4 regions of the Streptomyces rubellus genome follow, and region 3 is predicted to be linked to each of the others. Evidence: riboswitches for the same ligand, from Rfam matches in the RefSeq annotation. Region 3 holds a riboswitch; each other region holds the start of a gene.
What was found. Region 3 has a riboswitch for cyclic di-AMP ahead of V1L54_RS16160 (M23 family metallopeptidase). Riboswitches for the same ligand answer to the same signal wherever they lie in the genome.

Region 1 (3,588 bases), on a different contig from region 3:
GGACTTCTCGGTGGAGCGGAAGTCGTCCTGGCCCATGGTGGCGACGTTCGTCTTCGACTCGGCGGTCCAGGCGCCCATGCGGTGCGGGTTGGTCCTGGCGTAGTTCTTCACCGAGGCGGGGGCGCGGCGGTCGGAGTTGCCCTCGCGCAGCACCGGGTTGACGGCGCTGCCCTTGACCTTGTCGTAGCGGGCGCGGATCTCGCGCTCCTCGTCGGTCTTCGGGTCGTCCGGGTAGTCCGGGAGCGCGTAGCCCTGCTCCTGCAGCTCGGCGACGGCCGCCTTCAGCTGCGGGATGGAGGCCGAGATGTTCGGCAGCTTGATGATGTTCGCCTCGGGCGTCTTCGCCAGCTCGCCGAGCTCGGCGAGCGCGTCGCCGATACGCTGGTCCTCCCTGAGGTACTCGGGGAAGACCGCGATGATCCGCCCGGACAGGGAGATGTCCCGGGTGTCCACCGTGACCCCGGCCTTCGAGGCGTACGCCTGGACCACGGGCAGGAACGAATACGTCGCCAGGGCAGGGGCCTCGTCGGTGTGCGTGTAGATGATGGTCGAGTCAGTCACCGGGTGCTCTCCGCTCCACGTCTGCAACATTGCTCGACATCAAGATATCTCGTGGGCCCCGCTCCCTTCGACTCTCCCCTCCGCTCTCCTCCACTGCTTCCCGGCTCCCCACCCGATTCCCCCTCGGCGGGGAGCCGCGCCGGCGGCACGGGCGCCGCAGGACACGGCGGGGGCCGCCGGGCGGACGCCCGGCGGCCCCCGCCCGTCCCCGGGGACGGGCCGGTACGGTCAGTACGGTCCGTTGACGTTGTCGATCGACCCGTAGCGGTCGGCCGCGTAGTTGCAGGCGGCGACGATGTTGGCGACCGGGTCGTACTGGCTGTTGGCGGTGCCCGGCACATGGTAGGCGTCGAAGGTCGGCTTGATGACCTGCAGCAGGCCGATGGAGGGAGTGCCGCGCTGGGCGTTGATGTCCCAGTTGTTGACGGCGTTCGGGTTGCCGCTGGACTCCCGCATGATGTTGCGGTGGATGCCCTGGTAGCTGCCGGGGATGCCGTGGGCCCGCATGATGTCCAGGGCCTCGCGGATCCAGCCGTCCAGGTTGTCGGCGTAGGCCTTCGCCGACTGCGGCTGCGCGGACTGCCGGGCCTGCGCGGCGGGGCGGGCCTCGTTCTTCTTCGGCGCGGCCTTCTTCGGCGCGGCGCTCGGGGTGGCGCCGGACCGGGCGGTGTCGAGGGTCAGCCGCTGGCCGGGGAAGATCCGGTTCGGGTCGTCGCCCACCGTCTTCCGGTTGGCCTCGTAGACCGCCTCCCAGCCGCCCTCGACGCCGTGGCCGGTGGCGATGCCGTAGAGCGTGTCACCGCTGAGGACGGTGTAGGTGCCGGGGCCGGCGGACTTCCGCTCCGCCGCGGCGGCTCTCTCGCCCTGCCGGCTCTTCTGGACCTGCTGGGTCTGCTGGGTCTGCTGGGTCTTCCCGGTCTGGGTGCGGACCTCGGAGCGCTGCCGGTCGGCGGCTCCGGCGTCCGGCGTACCGCCGTCCCGGCTGAGGCCGGCCGCGGGGCCGCAGGTGGGCCAGGCGCCCGGCCCCTGCATGTCGAGCAGCTTCTCGGCGGCGGCGATCTGCTCCGCCTTGCCGGCCAGGTCGGCGCGCGGCGCGTACCGGGTGCCGCCCGCGGCCTCCCAGCTGGACTGCGAGAACTGCAGTCCGCCGTAGTAGCCGTTGCCGGTGTTGATGGACCAGTCGCCGCCGCTCTCGCACTCGGCGACCTCGTCCCACACGGCGACGGAGGCGGCGTTCGCGCTGCCCGCGGTGAGCAGCGGCGCGGCCACGCCCGCGCCACCGGCGGTGAGGACGACGGAGAGACGGGAGAACTGACGGGAGATCACGGGCGTGCGCGGGCGACGGTGTCGGCCTCGAGACATGGGGGGATGTCCTCTCCTACGCCTGCGAGGTTAGCTGTCGGATTCGGGCTGGAGTTGCCCGGCCGTTCCCGGTGCGCCGAGGCGCGCCGGGGAGTGGCTTCACCCCGAGCCGTACCGGCGGAAAGCACGGTACGGCGGATATGTGGTTTCCCCGCTCCTGCCGCGTTCGACTGCGGTCCGTCCCCCCGACCGGGCGGCAGGATTCGGCGTACCGGCGGTGGGGCCTCCGCCCTGGGACCGGAGGCCAGGAAACATAAACACAACCAATTCCCGGAAACAAGGGACCAAAAATCCGCCGGGTCACACGATCACCGCAGGCCTGTAGTGGTTGGCCACGGTACGTGGCCGATCTCCTCCCGGGAGTGAGAGGTCACCCGGCCCGCCGATCGGCCAAAGTCCGGCGGAAATCGGGGAATCGGCGGCGGGGGACGGGTCCTCTTCCCAGGAGGCAACCGCCGGTGAAATGGAGGAGTGATTCCCGACACATCCGCCGGACGGTTTTCTTTACATCACCCGATCAGGAACTTTGCGCACCTCTCCGGAGAATACCGGAAAACGACCGCACCCCTTCGTGAGTTATTCGGCCTTTCTGTCCGCTGTGCCCCTTTCAGGGCTTTCGGTCTCTTCGTGTGCTTACCCGGGGACCGGGCCGGTCGCCGCCGGGCGCGCCCGGCCACCCGTCAGGCGCGGGTCAGCTCCGCCGCGCCGAAGGAGACGTCGAAGCGGTCGCACCAGATGCTCACACTGGTGAACCCGGCCGGGTCGACGTCGTCGGGCAGCGGATAGTTCTGGTCGCCCTTGTTCCCCTTGAGCTTGCCGAGACTGACGTACTTCCCGTCGTCGAAGACGCTCCAGCCCGCCCGGCCCTCCTTCACCGGCGCGTCGGTCAGCCAGACGTACAGGTCCGGGCCGTTGCTGGTGTCGAGGCCCTCCAGGCGCAGGACATGGGAGCCGTCGGCCAGCCGGAGCAGCCGCACGGAACCGGAGGTGGTGTGCTCATGGCTGATCAGATCGCCGCCCGCCAGCGTCCGCGGCTCCTGCGGTGCGGACGGCGTGGACGACGGGGACGGCACCGGGGAGGCGTCCCCGGACGGCGCGGAGGCCGTCGGCGGGGCCGCCGTGTCCGCGGCGGCGGGCAGCGCCTCCTGGACGGTCTCGTCCTGCCACAGCTTCCACGGCTGGAACCAGTACAGCCCCACCCCGGCCGCCACGACGGCCAGCACCGCCACCCCCGCGACCACCGGCCTGCCCAGCACCTGGCGCACACGCCCCATCCCGTTCTCCTCCTGGTCCGTGCCTCGGTCCGGCACACCATTCAACGCGGCCGGCGGCACCCGCGGGCCGTTCGGAGGATGACGGAACCCTTACGGCTCCCCGGCGCTCCGGCCGCTCCGGGGACACGCCGGAGGCAGGGCGCGGCCGCGCCCCGGCGGACCGCACATGGCGGTCACCGGACGGGCTCCGGGGCGATCTCGGCGATCAGGCCCTCGATACGGGCCTTGATCTCGTCACGGATCGGGCGGACCGCCTCGACCCCCTGCCCGGCGGGATCGTCGAGCTTCCAGTCGAGGTAGCGCTTGCCGGGGAAGACCGGGCAGGTGTCCCCGCACCCCATGGTGATGACGACGTCGGACGCCTGGACGGCCTCGACGGTCAGCACCTTGG
Region 2 (3,588 bases), on a different contig from region 3:
CGCCTTCTGCTCCTCCGAGCCGGACGCCGGCTCGGACGTCTCCGCGATGCGCACCCGCGCGGTGTACGACGAGGCCAGGGACGAGTGGGTGCTCGACGGCACCAAGACGTGGGTGACCAACGGCGGCATCGCGGGCGTCCATGTCGTCGTCGCCGTCGTCGATCCCGAACTCGGCGCCAAGGGGCACGCCTCCTTCGTCGTACCGCCGAACACCCCCGGCCTGTCCCAGGGGCAGAAGTTCAAGAAGCACGGCATCCGCGCCTCCCACACGGCCGAGGTCGTCCTGGACGGCGTCCGCGTCCCCGGCCACTGCCTGCTGGGCGGCAAGGAGAAGCTCGACGAGCGCCTCGCCCGCGCCCGCGAGAAGGCGAAGCGGGGGAAGGCCGGGGAGCGCGTGCGGAACGCCGCGATGGCCACCTTCGAGGCCTCCCGTCCGGCCGTGGGCGCCCAGGCCGTCGGCATCGCCCGCGCCGCGTACGAGGTCGCGCTGGAGTACGCCAGGACCCGGGTGCAGTTCGGCCGCCCGATCATCGACAACCAGGGCATCGCCTTCCAGCTCGCCGACATGCGCACCCGTATCGACGCCGCCCGGCTGCTGGTGTGGCGGGCCTCGTGGATGGCGGCGGCGGGCAGGCCCTTCGAGGCCGCCGAGGGCTCGATGTCCAAGCTCTTCGCCGGGGAGACGGCCAAGGCCGTCACCGCCCAGGCGATCCAGATCCTCGGCGGCAACGGCTTCACCCGGGAGTACCCGGTGGAGCGGATGCACCGGGACGCCGCCATCTACTCGATCTTCGAGGGCACCAGCGAGATCCAGCGGCTGGTCGTCGCCCGCACGATCTCGGGCATGCACATCCGCTGAACTCCGCCGGACCACCGCGGGGGCGGCGGTGGTCCGGTGACGCGGCGCGCTGTTCCCCGGGGACGCTCCGCCCCGGCAGGCGTGCCGCTCCGGGAGCGGGGCCGGGCCGTACGCGGCGCGGCCCCGTCCGCGTGCGCGTCCGGCGGACGGGTGTGGCGGCGGGGGCGCCGGAGGACATCCGGGCGGTTCCGCCCGACGGGGCGTCATATCGCCGGCGCGTGGCGTTTCCCGGGTGAATCCGCACCGGATTCACCCGACACGCGGGCAGCCGTTCGGGGTGACGGGGCTCACACGCGCCGGGTCCGCGCGGGATTCCGCCCGCCCTTTTCGCGCCTCCGGACAGCCTGTCAGAATCCCCTGTTCAAAGGTTGTTTCATGCGGTAACCAACCGGCCGGTGAAACGGTTCCGCGGCCGGGTTCCGCAGGAGTGAAGAAGTTCACAGAAAGCCTTCAGTCTTCGAAATCGCGGCGTTCTTGACGCAGTATCCGTAAGCGTTGCCAAGTCCCCGTCGCACGGCGGGGCGGTCCGGGCGGACGCCGAGTCCTGCCGCCACCCGGGCGAGAGACGAACCACAACGGATCGGCAGGAGCGGGAGACCCGAGCAAGGCGGGCCGCGTCCCACGCGGCCCTTGGGGTGAAGCCACTTCGGTGGCCGGGCAACTTCGCCGGCCCGAACCCGACAGGTCATCTTTCGCAGGCGGATGACGAAGGGTCAGTTCATGTCCGCGTACGCACGCATACCGGGACTCGCCTCCCGGGCCGCCGTCACCTCCGCCGTCACCGTGGCGACGCTGGCGGGGGCGGCACTGGTGCCGAACGCCACCCCTGAGGCCGAGGCGGCCACCCCGGCAGGCAAGGCGCTCAAGGTCGCGGCCGCCAAGAAGGGCGCGCCGTACAAGTACGGTGCCGCGGGGCCGAAGCGCTTCGACTGCTCGGGGCTCACCCAGTACTCGTACAAGAAGGCGGGCAAGAAACTGCCGCGCACCGCGGCTGCCCAGTACAACCGCAGCAAGAAGGTCTCCGTCAAGTCGCGCAAGAAGGGCGACCTGGTGTTCTTCCACTCCGGTGGCCGTGTCTACCACGTCGGCATCTATGCCGGCAGCGGAAAGATCTGGCATTCCCCGAAGCCGGGGAAGACCGTCCGGAAGGAAAAGATCTGGACCAAGAGCGTGCGGTACGGGCGGGTGAGGTAAACCGGGTCAGCCCCGGTCCGGTCCGCGGGGCCCGAGTGCCTCCGGGGGCCGGGAACGACGGCGCGCCACGGGAGACCCCCGTGGCGCGCCGTCCGGTTTTCCGGCCCCGGCGCCCGGTTCCGGAATGCGCGCCGGTCTCCTCCGGGCCACCGGTGCGCGCGGGCGCCCCGCCCGGCGGTGGCCGGACGGGGCGCGGTGCCGGCGCGGTCAGTGGTTGGGGCTGTCGGCGCTGATGTCGGCGAGCGCGGACCCCGGCTCGCGCTCCACGGCCAGGTCGCCGATGCTGACGACGCCGACCGGGTGGCCGTGGTCCACCACCGGCAGCCTCCGCACGGAGTGCTCGCGCATCAGCCGGACCGCTCGCGAGATGTCGTCGTCGGGCTCCGCGGTCACCAGCGTGTCGCTGCAGACCTCCTGCACGGGGGTGTCGCCGCCGCTGTTCTCGGCCAGCGCGCGCACCACCAGGTCGCGGTCGGTCACCACACCGCGCAGTTCGTCACCGTCGACGATCAGGATGTCGCCGATGTCGTGGTCCCGCATCAGGCGCGCCACCTCGGTCAGCGTGGCCTGCGGGGTGGCGGTGGTCGGATCGGCGGTCATGACGTCGCGGATCTTCCGGGCCATCGGAACGCTCCTCGTCTGTCGGACTCGGATGTCGGGCGAAGGCGGCGCGGACCGTGGTCACCGGTGCCGCCGCCCTTGTGCACCGGTACCCGCAACCGGGGTGGTGATGTCCGATGTGCCGCTTTGGAGGCTTTCGGTGTGCCGGGTGTTCCCCGGCTCCCCTCCCGGACGTCTCCCCGGGCTCTCCCCGCGCCCGCGCCCCCCGCTCCGCCTCGTCCTGTCACCGGGGCGAGTGGTGTTCCAGGACCCGGGCCAGCAGCCGTACCAGTTGGGCGCGCTCGTCCGGGGAGAGCCCGGTGAGCAGCTCGTCCTGTGCCCGGTCCAGGGACTCGTCGAGAAGACCCAGATGCCGTACTCCGGCGGTGGTGACCGTGACGATGTTGCGGCGGCGGTCCGCCGGGTCCGGGGAGCGCCTGACGAGGTCCCGCCCGGCGAGCTCGTTGAGTGCGGCGACGACGTCGCTGCGGTCGATCCCGCAGCGGCGGCCGAGCTCCGCCTGACTGGCCGGACCGTACTCCTCCAGCGCGGCGAGCAGGGCGTAGTGGTAGCGCCGGACGCCGGCGTCGGCGAACGCGGCCCACACCAGCCGGTGGGCGTGTGCCGTCGCCTGCGACAGGAGCCAGCTCGGTGTGTTCCGCAGCCGGGCGGGGGCGGCGTGGTAGGCCGTCGTGTCCATGCGGCGAGCGTAGCCGAGCCGGCTCATTCCGTTGGTCGCACCCACGGTGGTGCCGGATGCGGGGAGGTGGCCGCGGGCGGACGGATCCGGACTGTGACCATCGCCCGCACCGGGGTACAGGTAGGGACCATGAGCACTGTGCAGAACGAAGAGAGCGCTAGCCTCGTCGAGATCGAACTGCCCGACTGCACCGCCTCGAACGCCGCGGCCGTCTTCGCCGTACTGCGGTCGGCGT
Region 3 (3,588 bases):
CGACGCCACCGCCCAGTCCGCCCGGTCCGCCGGCGCCTCCCCGGAGCAGTCCGGGAACGGCGTGTCGATGGACTTCCACCCCCAGCCCGCCGGCGGGCAGCCCAGGCCCTGGGCGTTCCCCGCCCCCGAGCGCGGCGAGCTGTCCAACGGCCTGACCGTGCTGCGCTGCCACCGGCCCGGCCAGAAGGTCGTCGCGGTCGAGGTCAACCTGCCGGCCCCGCTGGACGCCGAGCCCCGGGACCGGGAGGGGGTCGCCGCGATCATGGCCCGGGCGCTGAGCGAGGGCACCGACAAGCACAGCGCCGAGGAGTTCGCCGCCGAGCTGGAGCGCTGCGGGGCCACCTTGGACGCGCACGCCGACCACCCCGGGGTGCGGGTCTCGCTGGAGGTCCCGGCCTCCCGGCTGACCAGGGCGCTCGGCCTGCTCGCCGACGCGCTGCGCGCCCCCGCCTTCCCCGCCGGCGAGGTCGAGCGGCTGGTGCGCAACCGGCTGGACGAGATCCCGCACGAGCTGGCCAACCCCGCCCGCCGGGCGGCCATCGCCCTGTCGAAGGAGCTGTTCCCGGAGGACTCCCGGCTCTCCCGGCCCCGCCAGGGCTCCCAGGAGACCATCGAGGGCATCGACGCCGCGGCGGTGCGCGCCTTCTACGAGGCGCACGTACGGCCCTCGACCGCCACCGCCGTGGTGGTCGGCGACTTCACCGGGGTGGACCTGGACGCCGCCCTCGCCGACACTCTCGGCGCCTGGACCGGCACCGCCGCCGAGCCCCGGCCGATGCCGCCGATCACCGCGGACGACACCGGCCGGGTGGTGATCGTGGACCGCCCCGGCGCGGTGCAGACCCAGCTGCTCATCGGCCGGACCGGCCCCGACCGGCACGACAGCGTCTGGCCCGCGCAGGTGCTCGGCACGTACTGCCTGGGCGGCACCCTGACCTCCCGCCTGGACCGGGTGCTGCGCGAGGAGAAGGGCTACACCTACGGGGTGCGGGCCTTCGCCCAGGTGCTGCGCTCGGCCCCCGGCGGTACGGGCGCCTCCCTGCTGGCCGTCAGCGGCTCGGTGGCCACCGATGTGACCGGGCCCGCGCTGGCCGACCTCTGGCAGGTGCTGCGCACCCTGGCGGAGGAGGGGCTCACCGACGAGGAGCGGGACACCGCCGTGCAGAACCTGGTGGGAGTGGCCCCGCTGCGCTACGAGACGGCGGCGGCCGTCGCGGGCACCCTCGCCGACCAGGTGGAACAGCACCTTCCCGACGACTACCAGGCGCGGCTGTACGCCCGGCTCGCCGAGACGGGCACCGTGGAGGCCACGGCGGCGGTGGTCGCCGCCTTCCCCGCGGACCGTCTGGTGACCGTGCTGGTGGGGGACGCCGCACAGATCGCCGAGCCGGTGCGCGAGCTGGGGGTCGGGGAGGTGACCGTCGTCACGGACCAGTGACCGGCGGCACCGCGACGGACGGGACATCTCGGGACGTCTGCCGGGGGCCCCTTGTGTGGTTGCCACACAAGGGGCCCTCGGCGTGTCTGTTTTGACCCCTTATGGCGTAAGCGGCGTGTGTCATGCGTGACAAAGCCACTGATTTGCTTGTTCGCTCAAACTTGTCTGTTTAGCGTCGTTTCCGCTGCCCGTCAGAAGCGTCCGCGACCGCGGCCGACGGTCAGCACTCGCCGAGTCCCCCGCCAGGGGGAGCCGGGGACCCACCCTCCGCGCCGACCGCGTGCGAGGTGCCCCACCGGGGTGAATCGGGCCACGCGCCCGTAGGAGACCTTCCTGCTCCGAACCCGTCAGCTAACCCGGTAGGCGACAAGGAAGGAAAGGAGCACGCCGTCCATGGCGTTCAACCGTGCCACCGGGCAGTTCACCGACAGGCTCACCGAGCGGATCACCGGTCTGACCGGGAGGCTCACCGGCGGAGCCCCGCTCTCCGCCCGCGCCGTGCGCACCGGCGCCGGCCTCGCGGGGGCCGCCGCCCTCGCCGCCACCGGCGTGGTCGGCACCCTCGCCACCCCCGCCGCCGCCGCGTCCGACGGGACGCCCAGGACCTACGCCCTGGGCTACGTCCAGGCAGTGGCCGTCGGCGACACGATCGCCGACGACGTCAGGGCCCAGGCCGAGGCCCAGCGGCGCGCGGCCGACGCCTCCCGCGAGCGTGCCGGGGCCGCCGGGTCCGCCGAGGACGCTTCGGCCACCCGGGCGGCCGCGAAGGAGCGCGCCGCGAAGGAGCGTGCGGCGGACCGCAGTGCCGACCGCACCGCCCAGCGGCGCGCGGCGAGCGGCTACACGGCCCCGTACGAGGGCGCGCGCACCACCACCCCCTACAAGGCGTCCGGCACCGCCTGGTCCTCCGGCAGCCACAGCGGCATCGACTTCCCCGTCCCCACCGGCACCGCCATCCGCTCCGTCGGCCCGGGCACCGTGGTGACGGCCGGCTGGGGCGGCGCGTACGGCAACCAGGTCGTCATCCGCCACAAGGACGGCCGCTACACCCAGTACGCGCACCTGTCCTCGCTGGGCGTCGCGCCGGGGCAGTCGGTCGGCGCCGGGGACCGGATCGGCCTGTCCGGCAGCACCGGCAACTCCACCGGCCCGCACCTGCACTTCGAGGCGCGCACCGGCGCCGACTACGGCTCGGACATCGACCCGATCGCCTACCTGCGCTCCAAGGGCATCGGCGTCTGATCCGCTCCGCCCCGCCGCATCTTTTACGCCTGTTTTCCACCGGGCATCGGAAATTCCGTTCCGGTGGAATACAGTTCGACTCTGCGGAACATCGCGAACGCGGAGACGACGGCGGAGGTCGGCCCATGCGCATTTCGGCGCACATGGTGTGCACTGCGGTCCGCGACGACATCGTCTCCGGTGCTTTTCCGCCCGGGGCGCGGCTCACCGAGGAACTGCTCGCCAGACGCTACGGCGTCTCGCGGGTCCCGGTGCGCGAGGCGCTGCGCACCCTGGAGTCCGAGGGCTTCGTGACCACCCGGCGGCACGCGGGCGCCTGCGTCGCCGAGCCCACCGAGCAGGAGGCCGCCGACCTGCTGGACCTCCGCGCCCTGCTGGAGCCGCTGGGCACCGCCCGTGCGGCCCAGCGGCGCACCGAGGCGCAGCTGAGGGTGCTGCGCGGGCTGGTCCGGCTGGGCCAGCAGCGGGCCGAGCGCGGGCAGTTGTCCGACCTGCGGGCGCTGGGGGACTGGTACCACGAGACGCTGGCCCAGGCATCCGGCAGCCCCACCCTGGCCACTCTGCTCACCCAGCTCCGCCGCAAGATCGCCTGGGTGTACGCCGCGGAGCCCCCGCTGCGGGCGACCGCCGTCTGGCGGGAGCACGGCGCCGTCGTCGACGCGGTGGCCCGCGGCGACGCGGAACGGGCGCGGGCGCTGGCGGCCGCGCATGTGGAGCGCTCGGTCGCCCTCCGCCGCGAACAGCGGCCGGTGGCCGTGCGCCGGTCCCGCCAGAAAGGTGCCGTGAGAAAGACGAAACACACCGTAAACACGGGCGGCGATAATTCGTAACAGGATTCGTATACGCCGGGGAAACAGGCCGGAGAATTCCTGTCCGATTCTCCCGGGTGTACCGGAAGGCGGTGGAGT
Region 4 (3,588 bases), on a different contig from region 3:
GCTGCGCACCCAGGTCCGCTACGACCTCGACCGGCGCGACATCGCCCGTGACCAGTCCGCCCACCTCCACACCGACCTCCCGCGGCTGCGCGCGGGCGGGGTGGGGGCGCAGTTCTGGTCCGTCTACGTCTCCACCGAACTGGCCGGGGACGCCGCCGTCAGCGCCTGTCTGGAGCAGATCGACGCGGTGCGGCTGCTGGCCGGCCGCTACCCGGACGACCTGCGGCTCGCCTTCACCGCCGACGAGGCGGTGGCGGCACGGGCCGAGGGGCGTATCGCCTCGCTGATGGGGGCCGAGGGCGGCCACTGCATCGCCAACTCGCTCGCCACGCTCCGCGCCCTGTACCGGCTGGGTGTGCGCTATCTCACCCTCACCCACAACGACAACACCGACTGGGCGGACTCGGCCACCGACACCCCCCGCCACGGCGGCCTGACCCGCTTCGGCGAGGAGGTCGTACGGGAGATGAACCGGCTGGGGATGCTGGTGGACCTCTCCCATGTGGCGCCGGACACGATGCGCGACGCGCTGCGGGTGTCGGCGGCGCCGGTGCTCTTCTCGCACTCCTCCGCCCGGGCGGTGTGCGACCACCCGCGCAACATCCCCGACGACGTGCTGGAGCGGCTCCCGGCCAACGGCGGTGTGGCGATGGCCACGTTCGTGCCCAAGTTCGTCCTGCCCGCCGCCGTCGCCTGGGACGACGCGGCCGGCGAGCACCTGCGCGCCCACGGCCTGCGCCCGCTGGACGGCGGCGAGCGGGCCCGGGAGGTCCGGCGCGCGTACGAGGCGGCGCACCCGCGCCCCGAGGCGACGGCGGCCACCGTCGCCGACCACCTGGACCACATGCGCGAGGTCGCGGGCATCGACCACATCGGCGTCGGCGGCGACTTCGACGGCACGCCCTTCACCCCGTCCGGCCTCGACGACGTCTCCGGCTACCCCAATCTGGTGGCCGAGTTGCTGGCCCGCCGCTGGTCCGAGGCCGATCTGGCCAGGCTGACCTGGCACAACGCGGTGCGGGTGCTCCGCGACGCGGAGGCGGTCGCCCGTGCGGAGCAGGCCCGGCGCGGCCCCTCGACCGCCACGATCGAGCAGCTCGACGGCTGACCCGGGCCGGCCCGGAAGATGGCCGGATCCGGTCGGCCGGGGCCGGATCCGTGCCTGCGGACCCTCTCGGTTACCTCCTCGTGATGCACGTCACGAGTGCGATCTTCCGGTTCGTCGCGCTCTGTGTCGGTTTCTGTCACACGGGTGATGACCGCTGGTGAGCGAGTCGGATGACGAGGCGTCAGAAAGGAAATGCCGCACCCTGCGCATCCATGTCATCACCCTGAGTGCGAATACCGGGTGCCGCAATGCCTTCGAAACGGGCGCCGTGTGACCCATCGGCTTGTTGACGACGAAACGATGTGTTTACGGTTCTGGCCGTGTCGCACCAACGTGCGGCGACCCGCTGCCGAACGCCGAGTCCTGCCACGGCAGCGGGTTGGAGCATCCACACCACCGCCGGCAGGAGCGGGGGACCCAACGAAAACCGCCGGCCCGTGCCCATACGGGACGGCTTGGGGTGAAGCCACGCCTCGCGGCCCAGCGCCGCGCAACGGCTGGCCGGGCAACTCCAGCCCGAACCCGACAGCTCACCTCGCAGGCGTAGGAGAAGGAGCCACCTCATGTCCGCAAGCGGACGTCATCGTCGTGCCCACAGCAGCCGTCTCTCCCGCCTGTCCCTGGCCATCTCGGTCGGTGGCGCGGGTGTGGCCCTGCCCCTGATCGCCACCGGCAACGCCAGTGCCGCCTCCGTCGACACCTGGGACCGGGTGGCGCAGTGCGAGAGCACCGGCAACTGGAGCATCAACACCGGCAACGGCTTCTACGGCGGCCTGCAGTTCCAGCAGAGCACCTGGGAGGCCTTCGGCGGCACCCAGTACGCCCCGCGTGCCGACCTGGCCACCAAGGAGCAGCAGATAGCCGTCGCCGAGAAGGTGCTGGACGGGCAGGGCCCGGGCGCCTGGCCGGTGTGCTCGGTCAGGGCCGGACTCACCAAGGGCGGTCCCGCCCCCCAGATCTCCCCCGACGGTGCGGCCGAGAAGGCCGAGAAGCCCGCCGCGCCGCAGCAGGACCGTTCGGAGCGTGCCGACCGCAGCGAGCGGAAGGCCGAGAAGGCCGAGAAGGCCGAGAAGCCCGCCGCTCCCAAGCAGTCGGCGCCGAAGCACGCGGCCCCGAAGAAGTCCGCCGGGGAGACCGCGAAGACCACCGCGTACCGGGTGGTCAGCGGTGACACCCTGTTCAAGATCGCCCGCGCCCAGGACGTCTCCGGCGGCTGGCAGGAGATCTACGAGGACAACCGCGAGGTCATCGGCGGCGACCCCAACCTGATCTACCCGGGTCAGCAGCTGAGCCTGGGCGGCACCGCCGTTCAGCAGAAGGCCGCCGCCAAGCCGGAGGCCCAGCCGCAGGCCAAGGCCGAGAAGAAGGTCCAGCCGGAGGCCCAGAAGGCCCAGCCGAAGGCCGAGGTCAAGCCCGAGCCCGCCAAGCGCGCCCCCGAGCGCGCCGACCGGAGCGAGGCGCGCACCTCCGCCGGTGTGTCCTCCGGTTACACCGCTCCGGTCGCGGCCCGCCCCTCCGGCTCCTACAAGGCCGCGGGCGCCCGCTGGTCCAACGGTCACACCGGTGAGGACTTCGCCGCCGCCTCCGGCACCCCGGTGAAGGCCGTCACCAACGGCACCGTGGTCTCCGCCGGCTGGGGCGGCGCGTACGGCAACCAGGTCGTCATCCGGCACGACGACGGCCGCTACAGCCAGTACGGCCACCTGTCCTCGATCTCGGTCAGCGCCGGCCAGAAGGTCAGCGCCGGCTACCGGATCGGCGGGGTCGGCTCCACCGGCAACAGCACCGGCCCGCACCTGCACTTCGAGGTGCGCACCGGTCCCGGCTACGGCTCGGACATCAACCCGCTGGCCTACCTGCGTGCCAACGGCGTCAACATCTGAGTCACGCCACCACCGCCCGGCCCGGCACGGGCCGGGTGAGACCCCCTGTGGGACAGCAAGAGGCGGGCGGGACGCGGAAACCACTTCCGCGTCCCGCCCGCCTCGTCCCGTCCGGCCGCGCGCTCCCCGGCCCCTCGGCCCCCGCGTACGCCTCAGCGGTAGCAGAGGCAGAAGGGGTGCCCCGCCGGGTCCCGGTACACCCGGAAGTCGCGCTTGCCCCCGTCGTCGTCCCCGTCGAGCAGCTCCGCCCCGAGCGCCAGCGCCTCGTGCTCGGCCTCCTCCCGCTGTGCGCGGGGCACGTAGAAGTCGAGGTGGAACTGCTGGGAGTGCTCGGCGCTCGGCCACTTCGGCGGCACGTGGCCGGGGGCCTGCTGGAAGGCCAGCCGCTTCACCACCGTCCCGTCCGGGGCGAAGACCACCTCGACCCAGTCGCCCTCGCCCTCGACCGTCCCGCCCAGCAGCCGCGCGTAGAAGTCGGCGAGCTTCCCCGGCTCCGGGCAGTCCAGGACGACGACTGCCTCCAGTGTGGAGATGGCCATGATGCTTCCTTCCTGCCGTGCATCCGTCTCTTGATCCGTCACCTCGTTACCGGATCAT

Region 1: linked by a shared signal. The riboswitch ahead of V1L54_RS15620 (transglycosylase family protein) and the one ahead of V1L54_RS16160 (M23 family metallopeptidase) in region 3 are both predicted to bind cyclic di-AMP.
Region 2: linked by a shared signal. The riboswitch ahead of V1L54_RS12810 (C40 family peptidase) and the one ahead of V1L54_RS16160 (M23 family metallopeptidase) in region 3 are both predicted to bind cyclic di-AMP.
Region 4: linked by a shared signal. The riboswitch ahead of V1L54_RS03970 (transglycosylase family protein) and the one ahead of V1L54_RS16160 (M23 family metallopeptidase) in region 3 are both predicted to bind cyclic di-AMP.

What each region holds. Positions count from the first base shown of each region.
Region 1 is NZ_JAZDCX010000011.1:207,033-210,620, reverse strand. It holds gene V1L54_RS15625 (NADP-dependent isocitrate dehydrogenase) at 1-561, opposite strand, end outside; gene V1L54_RS15620 (transglycosylase family protein) at 790-1,923, opposite strand; cyclic di-AMP (ydaO/yuaA leader) riboswitch at 1,930-2,142, opposite strand; gene V1L54_RS15615 (DM13 domain-containing protein) at 2,604-3,197, opposite strand; gene V1L54_RS15610 (arsenate reductase ArsC) at 3,371-3,588, opposite strand, start outside.
Region 2 is NZ_JAZDCX010000009.1:105,327-108,914, reverse strand. It holds gene V1L54_RS12815 (acyl-CoA dehydrogenase family protein) at 1-859, shown strand, start outside; cyclic di-AMP (ydaO/yuaA leader) riboswitch at 1,423-1,575, shown strand; gene V1L54_RS12810 (C40 family peptidase) at 1,580-2,053, shown strand; gene V1L54_RS12805 (CBS domain-containing protein) at 2,261-2,677, opposite strand; gene V1L54_RS12800 (MarR family winged helix-turn-helix transcriptional regulator) at 2,898-3,353, opposite strand; gene V1L54_RS12795 (hypothetical protein) at 3,483-3,588, shown strand, end outside.
Region 3 is NZ_JAZDCX010000012.1:97,427-101,014, forward strand. It holds gene V1L54_RS16155 (M16 family metallopeptidase) at 68-1,438, shown strand; cyclic di-AMP (ydaO/yuaA leader) riboswitch at 1,657-1,819, shown strand; gene V1L54_RS16160 (M23 family metallopeptidase) at 1,832-2,680, shown strand; gene V1L54_RS16165 (GntR family transcriptional regulator) at 2,806-3,510, shown strand.
Region 4 is NZ_JAZDCX010000002.1:359,406-362,993, forward strand. It holds gene V1L54_RS03965 (dipeptidase) at 1-1,108, shown strand, start outside; cyclic di-AMP (ydaO/yuaA leader) riboswitch at 1,496-1,667, shown strand; gene V1L54_RS03970 (transglycosylase family protein) at 1,672-2,991, shown strand; gene V1L54_RS03975 (VOC family protein) at 3,144-3,530, opposite strand.